One region of the Halobacillus ihumii genome, then DNA from elsewhere that is predicted to be linked to it. Evidence: predicted binding sites of a transcription regulator. Region 1 holds the regulator's gene; each other region holds the start of a gene.
The links. Region 1 encodes LexA, which represses DNA repair genes until DNA is damaged. Its sites were predicted from a motif close to CGAACATATGTTCG; they were not measured.
Positions count from the first base shown of each region.

Region 2: the regulator LexA is predicted to act here: its motif matches at 1,412-1,425, upstream of ruvA (Holliday junction branch migration protein RuvA).
Region 3: the regulator LexA is predicted to act here: its motif matches at 2,372-2,385, upstream of G6R08_RS17900 (DNA polymerase IV).

Region 1 covers NZ_CACVAO010000001.1:4,136,065-4,143,495, forward strand. The annotation lists gene G6R08_RS20685 (MerR family transcriptional regulator) at 45-446, shown strand; gene glnA (type I glutamate--ammonia ligase) at 465-1,796, shown strand; gene lexA (transcriptional repressor LexA) at 1,885-2,508, opposite strand; gene G6R08_RS20700 (YneB family resolvase-like protein) at 2,821-3,480, shown strand; gene G6R08_RS20705 (DUF896 domain-containing protein) at 3,556-3,789, shown strand; gene tkt (transketolase) at 3,972-5,981, shown strand; gene sirA (sporulation inhibitor of replication protein SirA) at 6,131-6,556, shown strand; gene G6R08_RS20720 (YneF family protein) at 6,631-6,858, shown strand; gene G6R08_RS20725 (cytochrome c biogenesis CcdA family protein) at 7,030-7,431, shown strand, end outside.
Region 2 covers NZ_CACVAO010000001.1:388,971-396,401, forward strand. The annotation lists gene ruvB (Holliday junction branch migration DNA helicase RuvB) at 1-721, opposite strand, end outside; gene ruvA (Holliday junction branch migration protein RuvA) at 740-1,357, opposite strand; gene G6R08_RS02100 (BofC C-terminal domain-containing protein) at 1,587-2,144, opposite strand; gene G6R08_RS02105 (YebC/PmpR family DNA-binding transcriptional regulator) at 2,224-2,976, opposite strand; gene G6R08_RS02110 (YhcN/YlaJ family sporulation lipoprotein) at 3,055-3,609, opposite strand; gene nadE (NAD(+) synthase) at 3,670-4,416, opposite strand; gene G6R08_RS02120 (phosphotransferase) at 4,662-5,657, opposite strand; gene safA (SafA/ExsA family spore coat assembly protein) at 5,614-6,750, opposite strand; gene pheA (prephenate dehydratase) at 6,948-7,431, opposite strand, start outside.
Region 3 covers NZ_CACVAO010000001.1:3,575,131-3,582,561, reverse strand. The annotation lists gene G6R08_RS17915 (DUF421 domain-containing protein) at 1-501, shown strand, start outside; gene G6R08_RS17910 (YolD-like family protein) at 517-855, opposite strand; gene G6R08_RS17905 (WYL domain-containing protein) at 855-1,082, opposite strand; gene G6R08_RS17900 (DNA polymerase IV) at 1,097-2,353, opposite strand; gene G6R08_RS17895 (hypothetical protein) at 2,842-3,045, shown strand; gene G6R08_RS17890 (MurR/RpiR family transcriptional regulator) at 3,096-3,956, opposite strand; gene G6R08_RS17885 (aspartate aminotransferase family protein) at 4,131-5,507, shown strand; gene G6R08_RS17880 (nitroreductase family protein) at 5,823-6,344, opposite strand; gene G6R08_RS17875 (MBL fold metallo-hydrolase) at 6,414-7,343, opposite strand.

The sequences.
Region 1 (7,431 bases):
AGCTATATAATAGTGGTAGAATTTCTTTTGGGGGTGGCAAATCGATGAGTGATCAAGTTCGTCGTTCCATGCCGTTGTTCCCGATGGGGATTGTACAATCCTTAACTGATCTTTCTGCCCGGCAAGTTAGGTATTATGAACAGCATCAGTTAGTAAATCCAGTAAGATCAAACGGCAATCAGCGGCTTTTTTCATTTAATGATGTCGATCGTTTGCTTGAGATTAAGGACCTTATAGAAAAAGGTGTGAACATGGCTGGAATTAAACAGGTGCTTACACTTACCCATCAGCCGGAGAAGGAAACATACAGTGGTGAAGAAGTGGAAGTTCGCAATGAACTCACTGACAAAGAACTTCGCCGTATGTTACAACAAGAACTTTTCACCGCGGGGAGGCAGGGCAAGGCTAGTATAAGGCAGGGAGAATTATCTAGATTCTTCCACTAAAGACATAGGAGGAGACACATGGGATTAACAAGAGATGAGATTTTCAAGAAGATTGATGAGGAAAATGTAAAGTTTATCCGATTACAATTCACGGATATGCTAGGTACGATTAAGAACGTGGAAATACCAGTAAGTCAAGTAGATAAAGCTCTTGAAGGTATGATGATGTTTGACGGATCTTCCATCGAAGGTTTTGTTCGTATTGAAGAATCAGATATGTACTTAGTTCCAGATCTTGATACATTCGTTGTGTTCCCTTGGTCATCTGAAAAGGGAAAAGTTGCACGCTTTATCTGTGATATTTATAACCCTGATATGACACCATTTGAAGGATGCCCGCGTTACAATTTAAAACGTAACCTGAAGAAGATGGAAGAGCTAGGATTCAACGCTTTTAACATTGGAACAGAGCCTGAATTTTTCCTATTTAAACTTGATGTGAACGGTGATCCTACCATGGAGCTGAACGATAAAGGCGGGTACTTTGATTTGGCCCCAACTGACTTAGGAGAAAATTGCCGCCGTGATATCGTGCTCGAGTTAGAGGAGATGGGCTTTGAAATCGAAGCTTCTCACCACGAAGTGGCTCCAGGCCAGCATGAGATCGATTTCAAATATTCTGATGCAGTGAAGCATTGTGATGACATTCAGACCTTTAAATTAGCTGTTAAAACAATTGCCCGCCAGCACGGATTACACGCAACATTCATGCCTAAGCCATTGTTCGGTGTGAACGGCTCAGGGATGCATGCCAATATGTCATTATTTAATGAAAATGGGAATGCTTTCTTTGACGAAAACGGCAAAGAGCAGCTATCTGATGTAGCTTATCAATTTACAGCGGGTATTGTGAAGCATGCGACTAACTTCACAGCCGTAACCAATCCAACGATCAATTCTTATAAGCGTCTGGTTCCTGGTTATGAAGCTCCTTGTTATGTGGCATGGTCCGGCCAAAACCGCAGCCCGCTCGTTCGTGTTCCGACTTCGCGCGGTCTGAGTACACGTATTGAAGTGCGCAGTGTTGACCCTGCAGCTAATCCGTATATGGCTATGGCCGTACTGCTTGCTGCTGGACTCGATGGTGTCGAGAACAAGCTGGAAGCTCCTGCTCCCGTTGATCGCAATATTTATGTAATGGACAAAAAAGAGCGTGAAGCACACGGCGTTAAAGATTTACCTGCAACACTTTCTGACGCGCTTCTTGAGCTGCAGTCTGATGAAGTCATGGTAAAAGCTCTTGGTGAGCATTTGTTTGAACATTTTATTGAAGCTAAAGAAATTGAATGGGATATGTTCCGTACGCAAGTCCATCCTTGGGAGCGCGAACAGTATTTACAAACCTATTAATAATGGTCCCCATGAAGCCGCCTGGCTCATGGGGCTTTTTATGTTGTCCATTAAAAATCCGGGAGCCATTGATCGGCTCCCGGATTTTTTAATGGACCGTGCGATAAAGGCCGACTACTTTGCCTAGTATCGAAACATCATCTAGTATAATCGGTTCCATTGTTGCGTTCTCAGGCTGTAATCGAATATGCGTTTTCTCTTTGAAAAATCGTTTAACGGTAGCTTCTTCCTCTTCTGTCATAGCCACGACGATGTCGCCATTTTCAGCAGTTTGCTGTTGGCGGACAATAACCATATCTCCATTTAGAATACCCGCCTCAATCATACTCTCTCCTTGAACAACAAGTACGAAAGTATTTTCATCTGCTCCTGCCAAAGAGTCTGGGAGAGGCACATACTCTTCAATGTTTTCTATAGCAGTGATTGGTGACCCAGCTGTTACCGTACCGATAACCGGGGCATAGGAAGCTTCGCCCCTTGGGATGCTCTGGTCTTCTTCTAAATCAATTACTTCTATGGCTCTCGGTTTCGTAGGGTCTCTCCTTAAATAACCTTTTTTCTCTAGTCGAGAAAGATGACCATGAACGGTTGAGCTTGAAGCAAGGCCGACAGATTGTCCAATTTCTCTTACGGAAGGAGGATAGCCCTTCAATAATACCTGTTCTTTAATAAAATCTAGTATTGCTTGCTGACGTTTTGAAAGTTTATTCATAGACTGCCACCTCGTACATAGGATTATAGTAACCACATTGTACCATGCGGTTTTAAAAAACGCAAACAAGCGTTCGAAAAAACTTGACAAGAACGACTGTTCGTATATAATAAAAGTAACAAACGCGAACAAACGTTTCTAAGAACGATTGTTCTAATCGGGAGGATGGATCATATGTTTAACAAACTTTCTAAGCTCGATATTACGTATATTCTATTGTTTGCGGCCAGTTTAGCTTTTTTATATTTCTCTATGGTCACAAGTATATAAGTAAGTTATCCTTGATTTGATTCAATCAAGAGGTGAGGCATCATGAAAGCAGTTCTTTATTGTCGAGTAAGTACTGAGAAGGAAGCACAGGTATCTTCCTTAAAAAGACAACGGAGTGAATTAATGCAGTTGGCTGAGCATCAATCCATAGAAATAGTAGATTGCATTGAAGAGCAAGCCAGCGGTTATGAAATCGAAAGAGAAGGTGTCTTCCGCTTATTAGACCATTTTGCAGATGGACGAGCAGAGGCCCTTCTTATTCAAGATGAGACAAGGTTAGGTAGAGGGAACACAAAAATTGCCCTTTTTCATCAGCTGCAAAAGCTCGGAATTCGTATTTATTCACTTTCCCATGAAGGGGAATTACAAATTTCTGAATCAGATTCGATGGTTTTACAGATTGTAGGGATCGTTGAAGAATACCAGCGAAAGATACATAATATGAAGATTAAGAGAGGAATGAGAAAGGCTGTCCAGGAAGGATACGATCCTAGTCATAACTTATCGAATCAGCACTTGGCTCCAGGAAGAGAACGGCTTGTTTTTCCGATAGAAGAAGTGGTGCGTTTAAGAAACAACAAGTTAACTTTTAAAGAAATAGCGGCAACGTTGCGAGGACTCGGCTATGATGTTTCCAAAGCAACCGTTCATCGCAGGTATCAGGAGTTCGTCTCCCTTGAAAAACAGCAAGAGGACAGGTAATATATGAAATAGAACAAGGGTCTTTTGGCGCTTGTGTTTTTCATGGCGAATACCAGGTAAGGGGGTATGGGCAAAATGTTATCTAATGAAAAGCTTAACAGAATCAATGAACTAGCCAATAAATCAAAACAGGAAGGCCTTAATAAAGCTGAAAAAGAGGAGCAGAAAAAGCTGCGTCAGGAATATCTGAAAAATGTTCGAAGCTCCTTCAAAAACCAGCTTAAGGGTATGACAGTTGTTGATCCAGAAGGCAATGATGTTACACCAGAAAAGGTTAAAAAGATGCAGCGAAACGAGAAAAAGCATTAATAAGAAATGCCGTACCGATTATAGGGTGCGGTATTTTTGTTTATCTTAGAGAAACTGGGGAAAAATACTTGAGAAGTTTAAGAGAAATTGTAGAAAAAACGATAACAATGCTTGTCACTTGTTCATTTTCATTATAGGATTATACATGGTACATATACGGAATTTGAAAGGAGAATGTTTACATGGCAGCAAGCCTTGAACAGACATCTATTAATACAATACGAACACTTACGATTGACGCAGTTGAAAAAGCACAATCGGGGCATCCGGGAATGCCGATGGGTGCCGCTCCAATGGCATATACACTTTGGACCCAATATATGAACCATAACCCGAAGAATTCGGATTGGTTCAATCGGGATCGTTTCGTGTTATCAGCGGGACATGGATCTATGCTTCTTTACAGTCTGCTGCATCTTTCTGGCTATAATGTCACGATTGAGGACATTAAATCGTTCCGTCAGTGGGATTCAAAAACCCCTGGTCATCCAGAAGTAGGCCATACTGATGGGGTAGAAGCCACCACTGGACCATTAGGACAAGGAATTTCCATGGCCACGGGTATGGCGATGGCAGAAGCTCATCTGGCAGCTAAATATAATCGCGACAACTATAATGTTGTAGATCATTATACATTCTCCATTTGTGGCGATGGTGACTTGATGGAAGGCGTGTCTCAAGAGTCTGCTTCTTTAGCCGGGCATCTAGGGCTAGGGAAGTTAATTGTCCTTTATGATTCAAACGATATTTCCCTAGACGGCGACTTAGACCGTTCCTTTAGTGAAAGTGTTGAAAAACGTTATGAAGCTTATGGCTGGCAAGTCATTCGCGTTGAAGACGGTACAGATACTGAAACCATTGCTCAGGCAATTGAGCAGGCAAAACTAAATACAGAGCAGCCAACCATGATTGAAGTTAAAACAGTGATCGGGTACGGCTCCCCTAATAAATCGGGTAAATCTGCTGCTCACGGTGCACCCCTGGGTGAAGAAGAAATTACGGCCGCGAAACAGCATTATAACTGGGAGCACGAAGAACAATTTCATGTACCAGATGAAGTTTATAATGACTTCAAATCAAAAGTACAGGAAAATGGTGAAGAGAAAGAAGCGCAGTGGAATGACCTTATGAAACAATACAAGGAAGCATACCCTGAGCTTGGAGAGGAACTTGAGCAAGCCATCAATGGCGACCTTCCGGATAATTGGCAGGAAAGTCTTCCATCATTTACGGCTGGCGAAGATAGCCTGGCAACTCGTGCAGCTTCCGGAAAAGTTATAAACGCTTTATCTAAAACAGTGCCTTACTTTTTTGGAGGAAGTGCTGATCTAGCCGGTTCTAACAAAACAACAGTAGAGGGAGAAGAAGATTTCTCCCGCAACGATTATTCAGGCCGTAATGTATGGTTTGGCGTTCGAGAGTTTGCTATGGCCTGTGCGTTAAACGGTATGGCTCTTCACGGCGGTTTAAAGGTTTATGCTGGAACATTCTTTGTCTTTAGTGACTACCTGCGTCCGGCATTGCGTTTATCTGCTATCATGAATTTACCTGTAAACTATGTATTCACTCATGACTCAGTAGCTGTTGGAGAAGACGGCCCAACTCATGAACCTGTTGAACAACTTGCTTCCTTAAGAGCAATTCCAAACCTATCACTGCTTCGTCCGGCAGATGGAAATGAGACAAGTGCTGCTTGGAGAATTGCTCTTGAGTCAAACACGACACCTACAGCTCTAGTGCTGACACGTCAAGGGTTACCGACACTTGAAGGTACAAAAGAGAAAGCCTATGAGGGCGTGAAGCACGGGGCGTATATCCTTAGCGATTCTGATAAGGAAACACCTGATGGCATTTTGCTTGCTTCAGGTTCTGAAGTACAATTGGCAGTGAATGCTCAATCCGAACTTAAGACAAAAGGGTATGACGTAAGGGTAGTGAGTATCCCATCATTTGATCGCTTTAGACAGCAAACCCGGGAATATCAGGAAAAGGTTTTACCAAATGCTGTTAGAAATCGTCTGGCTATTGAAATGGGAGCATCATTTGGCTGGGAGCGTTATGTCGGTCTTGATGGAGCCGTCATCGGAATTGATACATTCGGAGCATCCGCACCAGGAGATGAAGTCATCAAAAATTATGGCTTTACAGTAGAAAATGTCGTCAAACATGCTGAGAGTTTAATGAACAAATAAGTACAGCAGCGGACTACTGCATGCTAGTATGCGGTAGTCCCCTTTTAAGTTTTTATAATTCTGACAAAAATCGTAGATCAAGTAAGCCATAATGTGACAAATTATTCGCTCTATGCTCTGTATAATCATGAGCAAGGAGTGATAGAGCTATGCAATTTGTCATTTATGCGATTAAACAAGAAGTGTGCGAACACTATTATTATAAAGTAGAATTAATTAAGCGATTTTTCGAAGAATGCTTACATGCCCCTCATTCAGGGCTGCTCCAAAAGCAATTAGATTATATAACGGAAGATTTCTCGTTTAAGCAATGGTTTGCGGATCGCTATAATGGCTTGCGCAACACACCATTCTCTATTAATGCGAATGGAGAATTATTCAAACGCGGGCAAAATTATGATATCATTATCAAAAAGAATAGCAGTTGTCTATTACAGTGTGACAGTCTCTGGCAAGCAGAACGAGTGTTATTTCAACCATTAAGGATGTGCGATCAGTCGTTTTTTATTGTAGAAGAAAGTGGAGAGCATTACGGATGGATTTCCCCTCTTTCAAGTCAGCGTTTGTTATCGTAAAATGGTCTATTGTATTACTGTGAGCATTTTACTATACTGTTATGGGAGACAACACGAAGGAGGAAGACGTAGAGATGACTTTAGGCATAGTTTGGGTTATTATCATTGCCGTCTTGGCCCTCGTAGGTGGAGTAGCCTTGGGCTTTTTCATCGCGAGAAAATATATGATGAACTATTTAAAGAAGAACCCGCCAATTAATGAACAAATGTTGCGTACAATGATGATGCAGATGGGACAGAAGCCATCACAGAAGAAGATCAATCAAATGATGCGGGCTATGAACAATCAGCAGAACAAATAACAAGTCGGGACCTTCTCTTTCATACCATATGAAGAGAAGGTTTTTTTGTGGATGGTGGAGTTTTTGAAAGGGGATATGGGCATACTTCATGATATGTTCACATTTGATTCATCGTTTTTTAAAAGCTGATTTGATACAATAAGGTTCGAGTCTACAATTGGGGGCCGTGTTATGACAGATGTGAATATTTTATTAGCTTTTGGAGCAGGCTTTCTTTCTTTTATATCACCATGTGTTTTACCTTTGTATCCCGTATTTCTTTCCTACATAACCGGAATGAGTGTAAGTGAGTTAAAAGAAGATAATGGTATGCTTAAGAAAAGAAGCATGGTTCATACCATTCTATTCTTGCTTGGCTTTACTACGATTTTTCTGATCTTAGGTTTTTCTGGATCGTTATTTTCGCAATTTTTCATCCAAAACGAAGCAATCATAAGAAGGTTGGGAGCTATTCTTGTGATTTTCTTTGGTTTTGTGATTATCGGGGTATTTAATTTTAAATTCCTTATGCAGGATCATAAGATCACTTTTAAAAACCGGCCTGCCGGCTATATAGGTTCTTTTATTATTGGA
Region 2 (7,431 bases), 3.7 Mb from region 1:
TGATCATATCTTCCCCTTTTACTTGAGCAATATCACGTACCCGCTTCAATAAGCGGTTTGCAATTCGCGGCGTCCCCCGGGATCTGCGCGCAACTTCGACAGCAGCATCTCTTGCGATCTCTACGTAAAAGATATCTGCTGTCCGTTCCACGATGTCACATAACGCACCTGGGTCATAAAAATCAAGGCGGCTATGCACGCCAAACCGGTCACGCAACGGAGCAGACAATAATCCTGCTCGCGTCGTAGCACCAACAAGGGTAAATGGCGGAAGGTCCAGCCGAACGGACCTGGCGCTAGGACCACTCCCGACAACGATATCTAGACAGAAGTCCTCCATAGCGGGATAAAGAATTTCTTCTACAGAACGGGGCAGCCGATGAATTTCATCAATAAATAAAATATCCCCTGCTTCTAATGAGGATAAAATGGCTGCTAAATCACCAGCACGTTCAATAGCTGGACCAGATGTGGAGCGAAATTGACCTTCCATTTCATTTGCAATAATTGAAGCAAGTGTTGTTTTACCAAGACCAGGAGGACCATACAGTAGAACGTGATCAAGCGGTTCATGACGCATTTTTGCAGCTTCGATAAAAATACGCAGGTTCTCCTTTGTTTTCTCTTGGCCAATATATTGATTGAGGCTTTCTGGACGGAGGCTTAGCTCAATTTGCCGTTCTTCTCCTTGTAATTCTCCTGATATCATGCGTTCTTCCATAGATTTACCTCCTTCCCTCTATGATTTCATGAGCATCTGAAGTCCTTTTCTAACCAGATCATCAACCTGTCCCTGTTTTGACTTGAGCAGTTCACTGTGAACCGTTTTAAGCTCGCGATCAGAATAACCCAGTGCCTTCAAAGCTTCAAGCGCTTCTTCTATATGTACTCGTTTATCCTTCACAGTAGGATCTTCCTGATAGAAAAGCGAGTCTTCATTTTCTTCTTCTGGAAGCCAGACAATCAGTTTACCTTTCAAATCTAAAATCATCTGTCGGGCTGTCTTCTTGCCTACCCCAGGAAAACGGGTTAAGTATTTCTCATCTTCTTGTTCGATAGCCGAGACAAATTCTGGTACACTTACGGATCCCAATATGGCGAGTGCACCCTTTGGACCGATTCCAGAAACATTCAGAAGCTTAGCAAATAAAAGCTTGTCTTCTTTCTTCTTAAAGCCAAACAGTAATTGCTGATCTTCTCTTATATAATGAAAAGTATGGATTTTAACTTCCCTGTGCTTTTCGCTTTGAAAATGAAGGGGATTAGCGCAAAGAATTTCATACCCAATCCCTTGAGTTTCAACCGTAATTGAATCGTCCTCTACTGTTGTCAGGAGGCCTTTTACATAAGCAATCATTCATCTATTTCCCTTCTGAACCTAAATTATTGTCACTCTGTTCATTGTAACACACAAGCACACGTTCGTATAAAAGAAAAACCGGAAAGCAAAGTGGGAAATGACAATAATTTTTAACGAAAAAAGGATGTTCAGAAAACCTCTTCTGAACATCCTTTCGTCTATAGCATGGCCATGAATAGTTCTATTCGGCAACACTGCCGGAAATTTAGTAGATCTATCAATTGCGTTACATATCCTCGGCCTCAGTATATTGACTGATGACTTGCTGAAAATGCTCAGAACTGGTTATTTTGATTCCATCCGTCAATATTAGTTTACTTTTTGCCTCAAGGGGCTTAAGTGGAATAGGATTAAATGACTCCATTACATTTCCTTCATTAGGTGTTCCTTGAAAGACTGCCAATTCTCCATCCTCTGTCACGCCAAAGTAGCCCTGTTGTTCTGTAATCGGAGAAATTTCATTAACCTGTTTAGAAAAAACCATATTCTCCAGTTCATGTTCTTCAATCGTCCAGTCGCTGTACTTGGCCCAGAAGTCTTCCATTGACCAAATGACCTCTTGTTCCTCAGTAATCTCTGTAACCCCGTCTATATAGTGCTTTTTAGTAATAACATGAAAGGTGACCGGCTCTTTGTGACTAGGTGTAGAAGATACCATTTCTGCTTTTCTCTCTACCGATCTTTGTTTAGGCACGTCCTCCCCTGATAACGTCTCATCGGTCCCAGAAAGCTGCCATATAGTAAACGAAAGAATAAGCATAACTCCATAAATCCATCGGAACATTTTGATCCTCCTCACAAATAAAATAGCTTCTGTTTCTAGTATGTACAGAAACAAAAGCTATTATTAGGAGGATTTCATTTTACGAGAGCTGTTCGAGTATTTCATCATCCGCATCTAAATTGTGATAGATGTCCTGCACGTCATCATGATCTTCAAGCATATCAATCAGCTTCAACATTTTTTCAACGCCTTCTTTATCCAGGGGCGTATAAGTGCTCGGGAACATCGTCACTTCTGAAGTTTGAAAGGTATATCCATCTTTTTCAAGGGATGCCTTAACTTCTGTAAAATCTTCAGGTGCTGTGAAAATTTCAAACTGGTCTTCACCAGTTTCCATTTCCTCTGCACCTGCTTCGATTACTTCCAGCATCAAGTCATCTTCATCTGCTTCTGTTGATTGTCTATCGATGACTAGATAACCTTTTCGGTCAAACATGAAGCTGACACAGCCATTTTCACCAAGATTTCCATCATTTTTGTTAAAGGCATGACGAACATCGGCAGCAGTTCTGTTTTTATTATCGGTGAGTACTTTAACCATTACGGCTACGCCGCCTGGTCCATAGCCTTCGTATGTGAACTCTTCATAATTTACGCCATCGAGATCGCCTGTAGCTTTTTTAATAGCCCGGTCTATATTATCGTTTGGCATATTGTTGGATTTCGCTTTTTCTACCGCTAAACGAAGGTTTGAATTCATTTCCTGATCTCCGCCGCCTTCTTTAGCAGCCATGAAGATTTCACGAGCGAGCTTCATAAACAGCTTACCACGCTTGGCATCCTGCGCCCCTTTACGACGTTTAATATTGTTCCATTTTGAATGTCCAGCCATAGGTATTTCTCCTCTCTTGGAGCAAGTTTTCCCTATAACAATATATCACATTTGAAAATAGATATTAAACAATCAGGATTAATCGTTCTGCTGAAAAAATTGTTTGATTTTTTCTCTTAGGTTTTCTGGCAGTTGTTGAGCCTTTGACCTTGCATTCAAATCTTTTACATCTTCCCACTGACTATTGTTTGAGTAAATCGTAACGGGAAGATCAGTCATGGGTTCTACCTTTTGACGTATCTTCTTAATCACCTTGCCATTCCTTCGATCATGTGGGTTAATCATAACAGCTACATACACTCGTTCACCGTTTGTAAAAGTTTGGGTTTGAGTAACTTCTTTAAATTCATTAACGGCCTGGGTAATTTCCATGGAATCTTCATTATTGAAATCGTTATCGTGGGACCTGTTTGTTTCGCTATATTTTGTATCCCGCATTTCCTCATCTGCCCGTCGCTTAAAGTAGTTTTCCTCACCTGTTGGAATTTTCCCTTCTTGCTTCGGGGCATCTTCTTTTCCATATTCAACCGGTTCGTAAAAGTAACTTTCCTTGCCTGTCTCAGCAGGTTCATCAGCTTGACAAGCAACGAGAAACATACCACTCAATAGAGAAACAGCAATTATTTTCCACATAAAAAACATTCTCCTTTTTCCATTACTATGGACTAAGAAGAATGTTTTACTCAGTTAATATTAGGTAATTGTTGGAGACGGTGCAGCCGGAAGCTGCCGTTTATGCTCCGAACGTTTATGCAGGCGGTCAATAATGTCCTGATCTTTCTTAGGGATTTGTTCGCCTTTTAAGTATTTATCAATCATTTCATAACTTGTTCCCATCTCATTCTCATCCGTTTGCCCTTCCCACAGTCCGGCACTTGGCTGTTTATGAATTACTTCATCAGGGACTCCTAGGTGTTTAGCCATTTCTTTTACTTCGCCTTTAGTGAAATGAACAAGCGGAACAAGATCCACACCGCCATCACCAAATTTGGTGAAGTAGCCTGTATGCCATTCGGCAGCATTATCCGTTCCCACAACAAGGTAACGGTAATTTGTTGCTATTGTGTAAAGGGTGCTCATTCTGAGACGCGCACGTAAATTTGCATCAGCCAGCTGTTGCTGGACTTCATGTAATGTACCCGAGTTCCTTATCTGCTGCTGGATAGAGGGAAACAGCACACCGTGTGTTTCTGTTAGATCAATGGTGAGCGAAGATATACCGCACGACTCAATAACTTTATGAGCATGCTCTTGATCACTGGACTGGCTATTACAAGGCATGATGACTCCTAGAGACTGCTCGGGACAAGCTTGTTTAATTAAGTGAGCAACAACTGCCGAATCAATTCCCCCGCTAATCCCTACAAGTAAGCCATCGACATTTGCTTCTTTTACCTTTTTGCGTAACCAGCTAACCAGCTGTTCTATATTTTCCTGCACGAGTTTGTTCATCCTTTCACACTAATAATGTTCAATAAGTTGACAAATGAGAACGTCGACAAAAAGCGTCACATCCTGTGACAAAGTCGACACTAGCACGTCCTGTGCGTCGCAAGAAGTTCGAGGCGTGAAAGTTTTGAGGACCACAGCGTATGCCATTAATACGTGAGGACCGGAAAAACCGAGCAACGAAGAAATTCGCCTTTTATCATTTGGTGACTTATTGAATATCCTCTAATAATGATTTATTTTAGCATATATTCAGTGTAGCGAACAAACTTCTTACGTCTCTGCCAAGCATGATCCAACTTGTTTAAGTGGGCAGATACAGAAGTCCCTTCTTCCAGACACTTCCGATATCCATAAAGCCATTCTCTCAATAAATCGGCAGGAACTAATACGCCTTGTAACCATAAACGAGGGTGTTCCACTTTCTTGAAAAGTTTAAAGAAGTCGGATTTACACGCTTCCATATGGGGAAGAAACCTCTGAGCTAATTGGATATCATCATAGATCTTTGGGCCATTGTATAAGAGGTCAAAATCAATAATCTTAACATTATAATGAGCATCTATTATAAAATTATGATGAGCGACATCACCATGGAGCCATAGATGTTTCCTCCATGACCTTTCCTCCAGTTCCCCCCAGGGATGATCGGTAAAACGAGCAAGTTGTTTTGTCATTGTAATCTGAATTTCATCATACAATGTTTTTTTGCGATGGGTCATAAACACGTCTTTCGTATCTTCAAATTGTTTTAAGCGATGGCCCCACTTGATATATAAAGGGTCTCTAGGAATAGACACCATGGAAATTCCTTGTGTGCTTCTATGAAATTGTCTCATTATAGAGTAGGTTTTAAGCCGATCTTCCTCCAATTTAAAATCTGCATGTCTTCCTTCAATCCATTTAAATATGCCCCACTCCCAGCCGAAGTTGTTTTTCGTATAGCTTCCATCTGGAAAAGGAACAGGTATAGCAGCCATCTCTTCAGCATCATACCAGCTGTTGAAAAACCGGATTTGTTGAGTTAGTACTCTCGATCGTCGATAGCCCTTAATAAGGACTGGTTTCCCATTATAATAAGCTTTATATATTTTAGGTTTAATCGTTGAATGATAGGAAATATTCATCGCAGCGACCGTATAAAGCCAATTAAAAAGGCGATCCGTAAAAGAATCGCCCTTTCTATCTCTACTCGTCATCTTCATCATCATCTCGCCATGACTGGTTTTCATTCCAATTTTCCATAGGACCACCAGAAAATGGAGCTCCCCCCATGTTATTCGCATTCATCGGCGGCTGATGCCATCCCCCTACTTGCTGATTTTCATGACAAGGTTGATGTGGCCATCCTCCCATTTGCGGATCAGCAAACATCGGCTGGTGTGACCAACCACCCACTTGCGGATTCATAAATGGATCCGAGTAACCACCATTCATGTGTGGCTGAGGATATCCATACATCATCGGATCGTGGTGTTCACCACAACCACACCCCGGATCCGGCATATGTTGTGCAGGCATGTTCATATGATGCTGCGGAGGGAATCCCATTTCATTTCCCTGCCAGGGCATCATTTGCTGTGGATGGTAAGGCTGCTGCATCATTGGATGGGGTGGACAGCAATAACAATCACTGTAAACCAACTGACCTTGAGGCATCATTTGACCCTCAGGCATCATAGGGTATGTCGGCATTTGCTGCATCGGCATATAATATTCTTCTTGGTTCGGTGAATTCATCCCATTTTCTTGTTCATTAGCCTTTGCTGCTGGTTTTTGCTGGGGTGCATTCGGCATAGGTGCTTTTGATTCAGGCTTCTTCTGAAAATCTTTTGATGCCGGTTTTTGATCAGGTGCGTTAGGTGCAGGCATCTGTGGTAAGTGGAATGTTGTATAGTAATTATGCATTGGCTTCTCCTGGATAGGCATATTCATCGGCATCATGGGCTTTTCCTTAATTGGCTGAGATTTAGGCTTAGACTTAGGCATTTTTTCATCTTCTTTTATAACAGGAATTGGTTTAGGAGATTGATCCTTATAAGGGTGTTTGGCAGCGTTTTCTTTCTTCGCTGGAGCTTCTTTTTTCTTCTGGGCCTCTTTTTTTGGTGCTTCTTTCTTTTGAGCTTCCTTTTTTGGAGCTTCTTTCTTCGGCGCTTCCTTCTTCACCGACTTTGTCCCTTGGGGAACCTTGATCTTCATTCCTGGCATAATCATATCAGGATTAGAAAGTTGAGAATTTAAAGCTTTAAGCTGTTCAAAATTAACTCCATACTTTTTTGATATGTTCCAAAGTGTATCACCTTTTTGTACAATGTGAATTCTCACAGTTGCAACTCCTTTCCTGTGATCTATAATCGAAAAGACAATAATAGCTTCATAACACTCTATGCAACTAAACAGGAAAGGTTGATGAAATTGCCTATATTTATTTTTGGAGATTCAAAACAAAAGCGCAGGCGTCCCCTTTTTCCTATACAAAAAAACCCACATTCCTCTTTAAAGAGAAAAATGCGGGTTATCTGTTATTGATTCGCCACTGAATCCATTTCTAATAAATAGCTCGGATAGGTTCCAAGCAGTTTAAACGTACATCCTAGCATCTCAAGTTCAGCTTTTACTCCAGGAAACAATACTTCATCATAGGGTTGGTCGACGTCTATTAAGAAGAAATAGTTGCCAAGCCCTGTTTTCATTGGTCTGGATTCAATTTTAGACAGGTTCATCTTTCTCCAGGAAAATGCTGAAAGCACTTGATGAAGGGCCCCTACATAATCCTTAGGCAACGTAATCATAACAGTAGTTTTCTGTTTTGTCGGTTGATGGGCTCTCGTCTCAAGCGGCAGGGGTGTATTCTGAACTACAGCAAATCGTGTATGATTATTATCGTAATCATGGATATTATGGGTTAAAATGTTCAAACCGTTTTGCTCTGCAGCTAAATGATTTCCAATAGCAGCCGAATGAACTCCCTGTTCTACTACCACTTCGGCGGCTTTAGCTGTGGAG
Region 3 (7,431 bases), 560 kb from region 1:
CTCTATATTATCTACTCTGTGAGCTTGTGGGGAGTGTTATTATTCCTGGTAGAATACCTTGGGCAAAAGTTTCTGCCCTTTCGAGGTGTTTCTGAAGGAAAACCGTCCGCTTTAATAAAAAATGGAGTTGTAGATCGGGAGGAATTAAAGAAAAACCGTATGAACCTGAATCAACTGCAGAGCTTGCTCAGACAAAGTGAAACCTTCTCCTTACGGGAAGTAGCTTTTTGTTATTTAGAAGCAAACGGGTCCATCAGTATCCTGAAAAAAACGAAGTATCAAAAAACAACACAAGGGGATTTCAATATGTCTATTACCTCCGTCCATGTCCCTGTCACCCTGATCCGGGATGGGAAAGTACTAAAGGATGAACTGGCTGATTTAGGTGTTGATGAAGTCTGGTTACAAACACAACTTAACGCCCAGGGTATTTCCGATCCCCAAACGATTTTCATAGCCGAGTGGCTGAAAGATGATGGGTTATTTGTGCAAACGTACTAATAAATCTTCACCACCTTATACCAGCACAACCTCATAAATCTGCTCAAACTCAATCGTTATGCGTTCATTGCCGGTGCTCATGCAGGACATCTTTTTTCTATGAGGGTCTAGATGCAATACCTTCGCTTTCCTATCGCTATAATTAAACCCATTGTAATAAGTGATCCTGACGAGTAACCCGTCTTGGATTGCACGCTGGAGAGCCAGCTCATTCTCCTCAGCCTGCTGTTCATCGATCATCTTCTTCGGAACTCCTTCATCTTCCTGCCAGACTTCTTTAATAAGTTCCACGTGTTCCGGCAGCATTAGCGATGTCCATTTGATTGTCCCTCTATCCCGATTTCGATCTTCCATTATTGTGCCTCCAATCGTCTTCGCTGCAGCATTAAAGGGGTTAGAGACAATATTCTAGCTTTTTTAAACGTTCGCACTTTTCTCCGTGAATAACAATAAGCAAGAATATCCTCCTCCCTGGCCTCAAGAACTCTGATGGTTCTTTGTGACATGTGGCCGTCTGCATCCAAATAAATCATTTCCAGCTTTTGTTTTTGTTCAATTGCACGAATCAGCAACCCTTTCATCTCTTTCACCCCTTTTAGGCGTAATGACCGCCGATTTTTTGACTGCGTTCAGGTATAATCCCGCCGCTCGTATAGCTGCTGGCTCGCAGCAAAGCTGTCGATCCATAGCGGTCACGAATCGTGTCCATCACAGCCCCGAGTGCTTTCTCTTTTGACCGATCTTCAAACAGGCTCAGCTGAACATCTGTTTCTTCTCCCAAATTGGTAAGGGCTACAGAAGCTCTCCTAATCTTGCTTGAGCCATCGTAAAACCGATTGAATAGACGCAGACACATATGGTAAACCTCCATCGTAGAATTTGTCGGCATCTGCACAGATAATGATCGACTGAACCCGCCCCCTGTTTCGGTTGAATAACCGATGCCCAGGTGTACAGTCCTGCCTTCCTTGTCATCATAACGGGCCCGCCGGCAGGCTTCTTCACACAGATCAAGCAGACAGGCAAAGATCTCCTCTTTTTGATAGTCCCTCAGCAAAGTAATTCCGTGGCCATATGATTTTTGTTCCGTTTTAACAAAATTTCCATAGACGGGACTGAGGTCAATCCCCCAAGCGTGCCAATATAATTGTTCACCCATGATCCCATAGTTCTTCTTCAAGTATTTCAACGGATGTTTCGCCAGCTGCCCGAGCGTCACAATGCCCATACGATTCAAGTTTCTCGTCATCCGTGAACCAATCCCCCATATTTCATGGATGTCACACGGCCATAACAACTCCTCGACATCCTCATAACGACATTCGGCAATCCCGTCACTCGCTTTTTTCGCATGAATATCCATGACCACTTTTGCCAAAAACTTATTATCCCCAATGCCGACGACACACTCAATTCCAAACTGTTCCCGAATCCGGGACTGAATCAGCTCAGCAATCTCATAAGGAGAACCATAAAGCGTCCGCAAACCGTTCACTGTCACCCATAACTCATCCACTGAATACACATGAATCGCTTCTTTGGGGACAAAATTCTTCATCATCTTTGTAATCTCTACAGATACAGCCAGATAGTCGCCCATATGCGCCGGAGCAATCACCAGCTCCGGGTCCTCCGGCAATTCAAAGAAGCGGCTGACATTACTGATTCCATGCTTCTTTTTTAGAGAAGGAGAAGCAGCCAGAACGATGCTGCCGCGCCTGCTTGTATCCCCCACCACGGCAAGCAATGCGGTTTTCGGATCAAGACCGCGCTTGACACACTCTATACTTGCATAGAAAGATCTCATATCAATGCACAAGACATCATTTCTAGGATAAATTGAATAGTCCATTATTCCTCACCTTTCGCACGAACATTTGTTCTTATTGTATGCCAGAAGCCTCACGTTGTATACAGGAAAGTTAATCCACTCTTAAAAAAAGCAGAATCGAAAAAGAGGAAAAGAAGCAGCAGATTCACGAAATCCGTCAAGATGAGAAGAACCATTTGGAAACTTTCAAGAAAATCTACATCATCCTGACAAGCAGACAACCTGTCCCTCAAATCACCTAAAGAATGCCCGAACACATATAGGGAGGGAGTCGCAGAAGCTTTTAAAGATGAACAGGAAACCGTCGACTTTTATTTAGAAATAGCCGACAAAGCACACGACATGTTCACCAAAGACTCCTTCAGACGCGGCGACAGATGAACAAAACCATGCAGTGTAGTTCCTCTATTTCTTAAACTAGTTCTAATTTTCTCCAGCCCCCCTCTTCGACAAAAGTACTTCCGAAGCGTTATAATAAAGGAAATAGATTAAATCATGGAGGGATCCTTATGATTGTTCGATTGTTATCTGCCTTCATGGTCGCAGCGGTGCTGTTAACGCTCCTTACCCTCTTTGTTCCACAATGGCTGAACGGAGCCTGGGTGGTACTATGCGGGCTGCTTGCGATCGGATTCGGCTATTTAGCCTTTGCGTATGTACGCAAGACGATGGCGTTATTAAAGAACTCTAAAGAAGACAATCAGAGCCTATAGCTCGGATAGCGAAAAAAAACACAACCTCATGCAGGGTTGTGTTTTTGTATTTAATCTTCTTCCTTATAAAAAATATCCAGCTTATCCCAGATATCTTCAAATTTCTCAAGACGCTCCTCTACTTCATTCCTTCTTTCCTTCCCAACCGCCGCTACCAGCGCATTGACTACACTGAAAGGCGCCACAAAAGAATCAATAAATGTCGGAAGCTGGCTTGAGGCTGTCAATGCCACATCCGCATGCGGAATGAGTGGGGATAACAAAGAGTCGGTAAGGGCGATCGTTGTCGCTCCCTGCTGTTTTGCGTAAGCTGCCATGTTGATCGTACTTCGTGTATAACGGGAGTAACTAATCGCGAAGACCACATCCCCTTTCCCTAGTTCGTATAACTGTTCCGCACTGTTTTCCACCGTCCCGACTCTTTCAGTGTTGCCTAGCAAAATACTTAGATAGTATTGAAGAAATACACCGAGTGAAGCGGCACTTCGATTCGCAGAAATATAAATAGTTTTTGCTTCAAGCAATGCTTCAACCGCTTGGAAAAAAGCTGTTTTATCCAGTTGCTCCATCGTCATGCGAATGTTTTCCTGATCATGGTGGAACATATCATAGATCGTCTGCTCTCTTCCTTCCCCCATTTCTGAAGACAACTTCAGTCTTTCTGTCGTGGACAGTTGCTGTTTAACAGCGTGCTGCATAGCCTGCTGAAATTCTGGGTAGCCGGAGTATCCTAGAAAGACAGCAAACCGCACGATCGTTGCCTCACTAACTCCAGCTTCCGCCGCCAGTTTAGCTACATTTAGAAATGGGACGGTGCTGGTATTTTCCAATACATAGGAAGCTATTTTCTTCTGTGATTTACTCATTAATGAAATTTTTTCAGCCATAAGCTGATAAACATTGTCTTCCATACTATATCGATTCCTTTACTATGAAATTCTTTAGCTATTTATGAAATATAAATTTCATATTAATTATATAAAAGAAATTAACTATTCACAAGTTTACTTTATCGATGTAAAATGAAGTATATATTTCATAATAAATAAAATAAGTAATATATTTTTCTGAAAGGTGGAGTGTTTATGCAAACCAAAAACGAAGCGTTAGCGGAGTTCCTAAACAGAACACCGAAATCCAAGGAGTTCTCAACAGCAGCCAAACATGTGATGCCCGGCGGTGTGACAGCCAATATTAAAGCCTTTGACCCTTATCCAATTATTATGGGCCAGGGCGCTGGCGCGTATCTATATGATATCGATGGTAATAAATATGTAGATTACCTCCTCTCATACGGCGCCCTCATGCTCGGACACGGCCATTCAGCCGTGACTCATGCCATCCAGTCCCAGATGGAGGATAACGGGACATTTTTATTCGGAACCCCGCACCGCCTTGAAGTAGAAATGGCGAACAAAATCATGCAGCACTACCCGAGTATGGAAAAGATTCGTTATACAAATTCAGGTACAGAAGCGACCCTTTTAGCCATCCGCATGGCCCATGCTTACACAGGCAAGCACAAAATTGCCAAGTTTGAAGGTCACTATCACGGAGGTTATGACCAAGTCCTCTTAAGCGTTAATCCTCCGATAGACAATGCCGGTCCCGCTGCGGAGCCGTCATCTGTTATTGAATCAAAAGGAGTCGACCCATATCATCAGGAACACACCATCGTCCTGCCATTCAACAACCTTGACGCTGCAGCAGAGATTTTACGGAAAAAGAAAGACGACATCGCAGCGGTAATCCTTGAGCCAATTCAGAGCGGATTTATCCCAGCGGAACAGGCCTTTATGGAAGGACTGCGTAAGGTTACAGAAGAGCTCGGCATCCTGCTTATTTTTGATGAAGTCAAGACAGGTTTTCGCATCGGGCTCGGCGGTGCTCAGGCTGCTTACGGGATCACACCTGATCTTACTACATTAGGAAAAGTAATCGGTGGCGGTTTTCCGGTGGGGATTGTAGGAGGAAAGCAAGACGTGCTCATGACGAGCGCTCCAACTTCCAACTCAGATGTGTTCGACTCCAGCCAAAGTAAAACCTCCCAAGCAAAAAATGTTTTGTTCCATAGCGGCACATACAACGGACACCCAACTATTCTAGCTGCCGGGCTCGCCACCATCCACGTCCTTGAACAAGAGATGGATCATGTTCTGGTCACAACCCGCCAGTTGAAAAAAGGAATCAGCGAACTGTTTGCGAAACACGGAATTTCCATGCAGACAATTGGTCTCGGATCTATTTTCAATGTAGTCATCACCGATAAAGAAAAGATACAGAACCATCGGGAATTTCAACAAGCAAATTTTTCGATGAGAAAACAGTTGGATTTTCTTTTGCTAAACGAAGGTATTTATACGAAGCCGTTAAATCGCTACAGTTTATCGACGGTTCACGGGGAAAAAGAAGTGCAGGATACACTTGCCGCTTATGAACAAGCCTTGTCAAAACTCAACTGAGAGTAGAGCATCCATAACTACTGCCAGGCGGACCTTAATTTTAGTTACGGCGTTATGTTTGTGCGTTAAGTCGTTATGACGTCGAGTTAGGGAAGTATCTATTTGAGACAGGTCGCTATATTTTTGAGACAGGACGTTATCGCATCACGTCAGGGAGCTATCTAAAAACATGCTGATAATAAGGTGAGGCGAATCCACCACTCTCTTTTTTGAAAATGGAAATGAAAGGATGACCTGAGGTGGTAATTATATGTAAAAAGGTTGTCCTTTAAGTGGTTTACACTTTTGGGACAACCTCATTTCTTCACACCTTCTTTAAAATGATTCATAACGGACGATTTCATCTCTCGGTACGTGGTTTTTTGGCTTTGGAGTTTGGTCTGGATACCCGAGTCCTAGTCCCGCTACAATACGACATTCCTCAGGGATCCCGAGGAGTTTTCTTACATGCGTTTCCCGCTCAGCGGATTCTTGCTGATCCTGTGCATGGTAGATGGCTCCGAAGGCTGAACCAAGACCCACTTCAACAGCCTCAAGCCAGATAAACGCACAGGCAAATGAAGCATCCTGCAGCCAATATTTGCTAATTTCTGGTTTTCCGGCCACCACAATAGCTGCCTGGGCTTCTTTCATCCAAGCCATATAGGGGGTGGTCTCCGCTAACTTATCCAATGTTTCCCGTTCCTTCACCACAATCAAATGTTTAGATGGAAGATTATTGCCTGTCGGGGCAAAAACTCCCGCATCCTCCACTTGACGCAAGATATCATCAGGAATCGGTTCATCCTTATAAGATGTAATTTCTCTTCTTGCCTTGATGGCTTCCAAGACCTCCATACTTATCTCCTCCATTTGGAAAGAAAGGTTCTTCAGTTCTATACCCTGTTGCAGCCTATGGAAACTCGTTCAATACGCTCGGAACAACACCTTCCCGTCGATCGTTTTCCGCTCCACTTTTCCATTTCCTTCTAAATGAATCAACCGAGTGAGTGTTGCCATGAAAGGACTTAAGAATAAAATAATATGTAACGTTCCATACATAGCCTGACAGACGTCATGGGCTGTGCTCCATTGATTTTGAACCCTATCCAACACTTCTTGAAGGCGTTGATCATGCCTATTCCTGACCTCATCAACCCGCTCAGCTAAATGATCGATCGCCTCCCCATGACCAGGCAGCGCAACACGAGCGCGATAAGGCTTGATCCCTTCCAATGAATCGTAATATTCCCGTAAGACATCACTTTCCTCACCCAGCCAAAGCCCGATCACAGGGGAAATATGATTTAATAAGTGATCGCCAATAATCATCACTTGCTTCTCTTCATTGTAAAAACAAACGTGATCCCAAGCATGACCTGGCGTCCAAATCGTCTCATAAATATCGTCGCCCAACTGAATCTGATCGTTTTTCTCAAAAAAACCATCGGGTTCGAAATCGTAAATAAACGAATCATCAGCCATTTCCTCAGGAACTCCGGGACCACCGTGACGTTTGACTAAACGATCAATGTTGCGCCTGACATTTGTTTCACGGCGTTTCTTCATTTCACCGTAACTGATCGTTGAGGTATAGACAGGAACACCTTTCTCCTGCTGAAACCACCTTGCAAGCCCAATATGATCCTGGTGAGTATGCGTCAATACAACTTTTTCGATCGCCACCCCTGATTTCAGCAATTCCTCCCAGCCCGCCTTGGCCTCTTCAGAGTATGTGCCTGTATCAATGACGGTGTAACCCCGCTCACCTTCGATCAAATAACAATTCACTTCTTGCATCCCTGATGGAAACTGAACCACCAGTTTGTAGATCCCTTTTGTCATTTCTTCCAGCATACAGCTTTCCCCTTTAAACAAACTCGTTCTAGAGTAAAATATAAGTAATTCCTATTACTGGTAACTTTAGCTGTTTTGCACCGCCTTC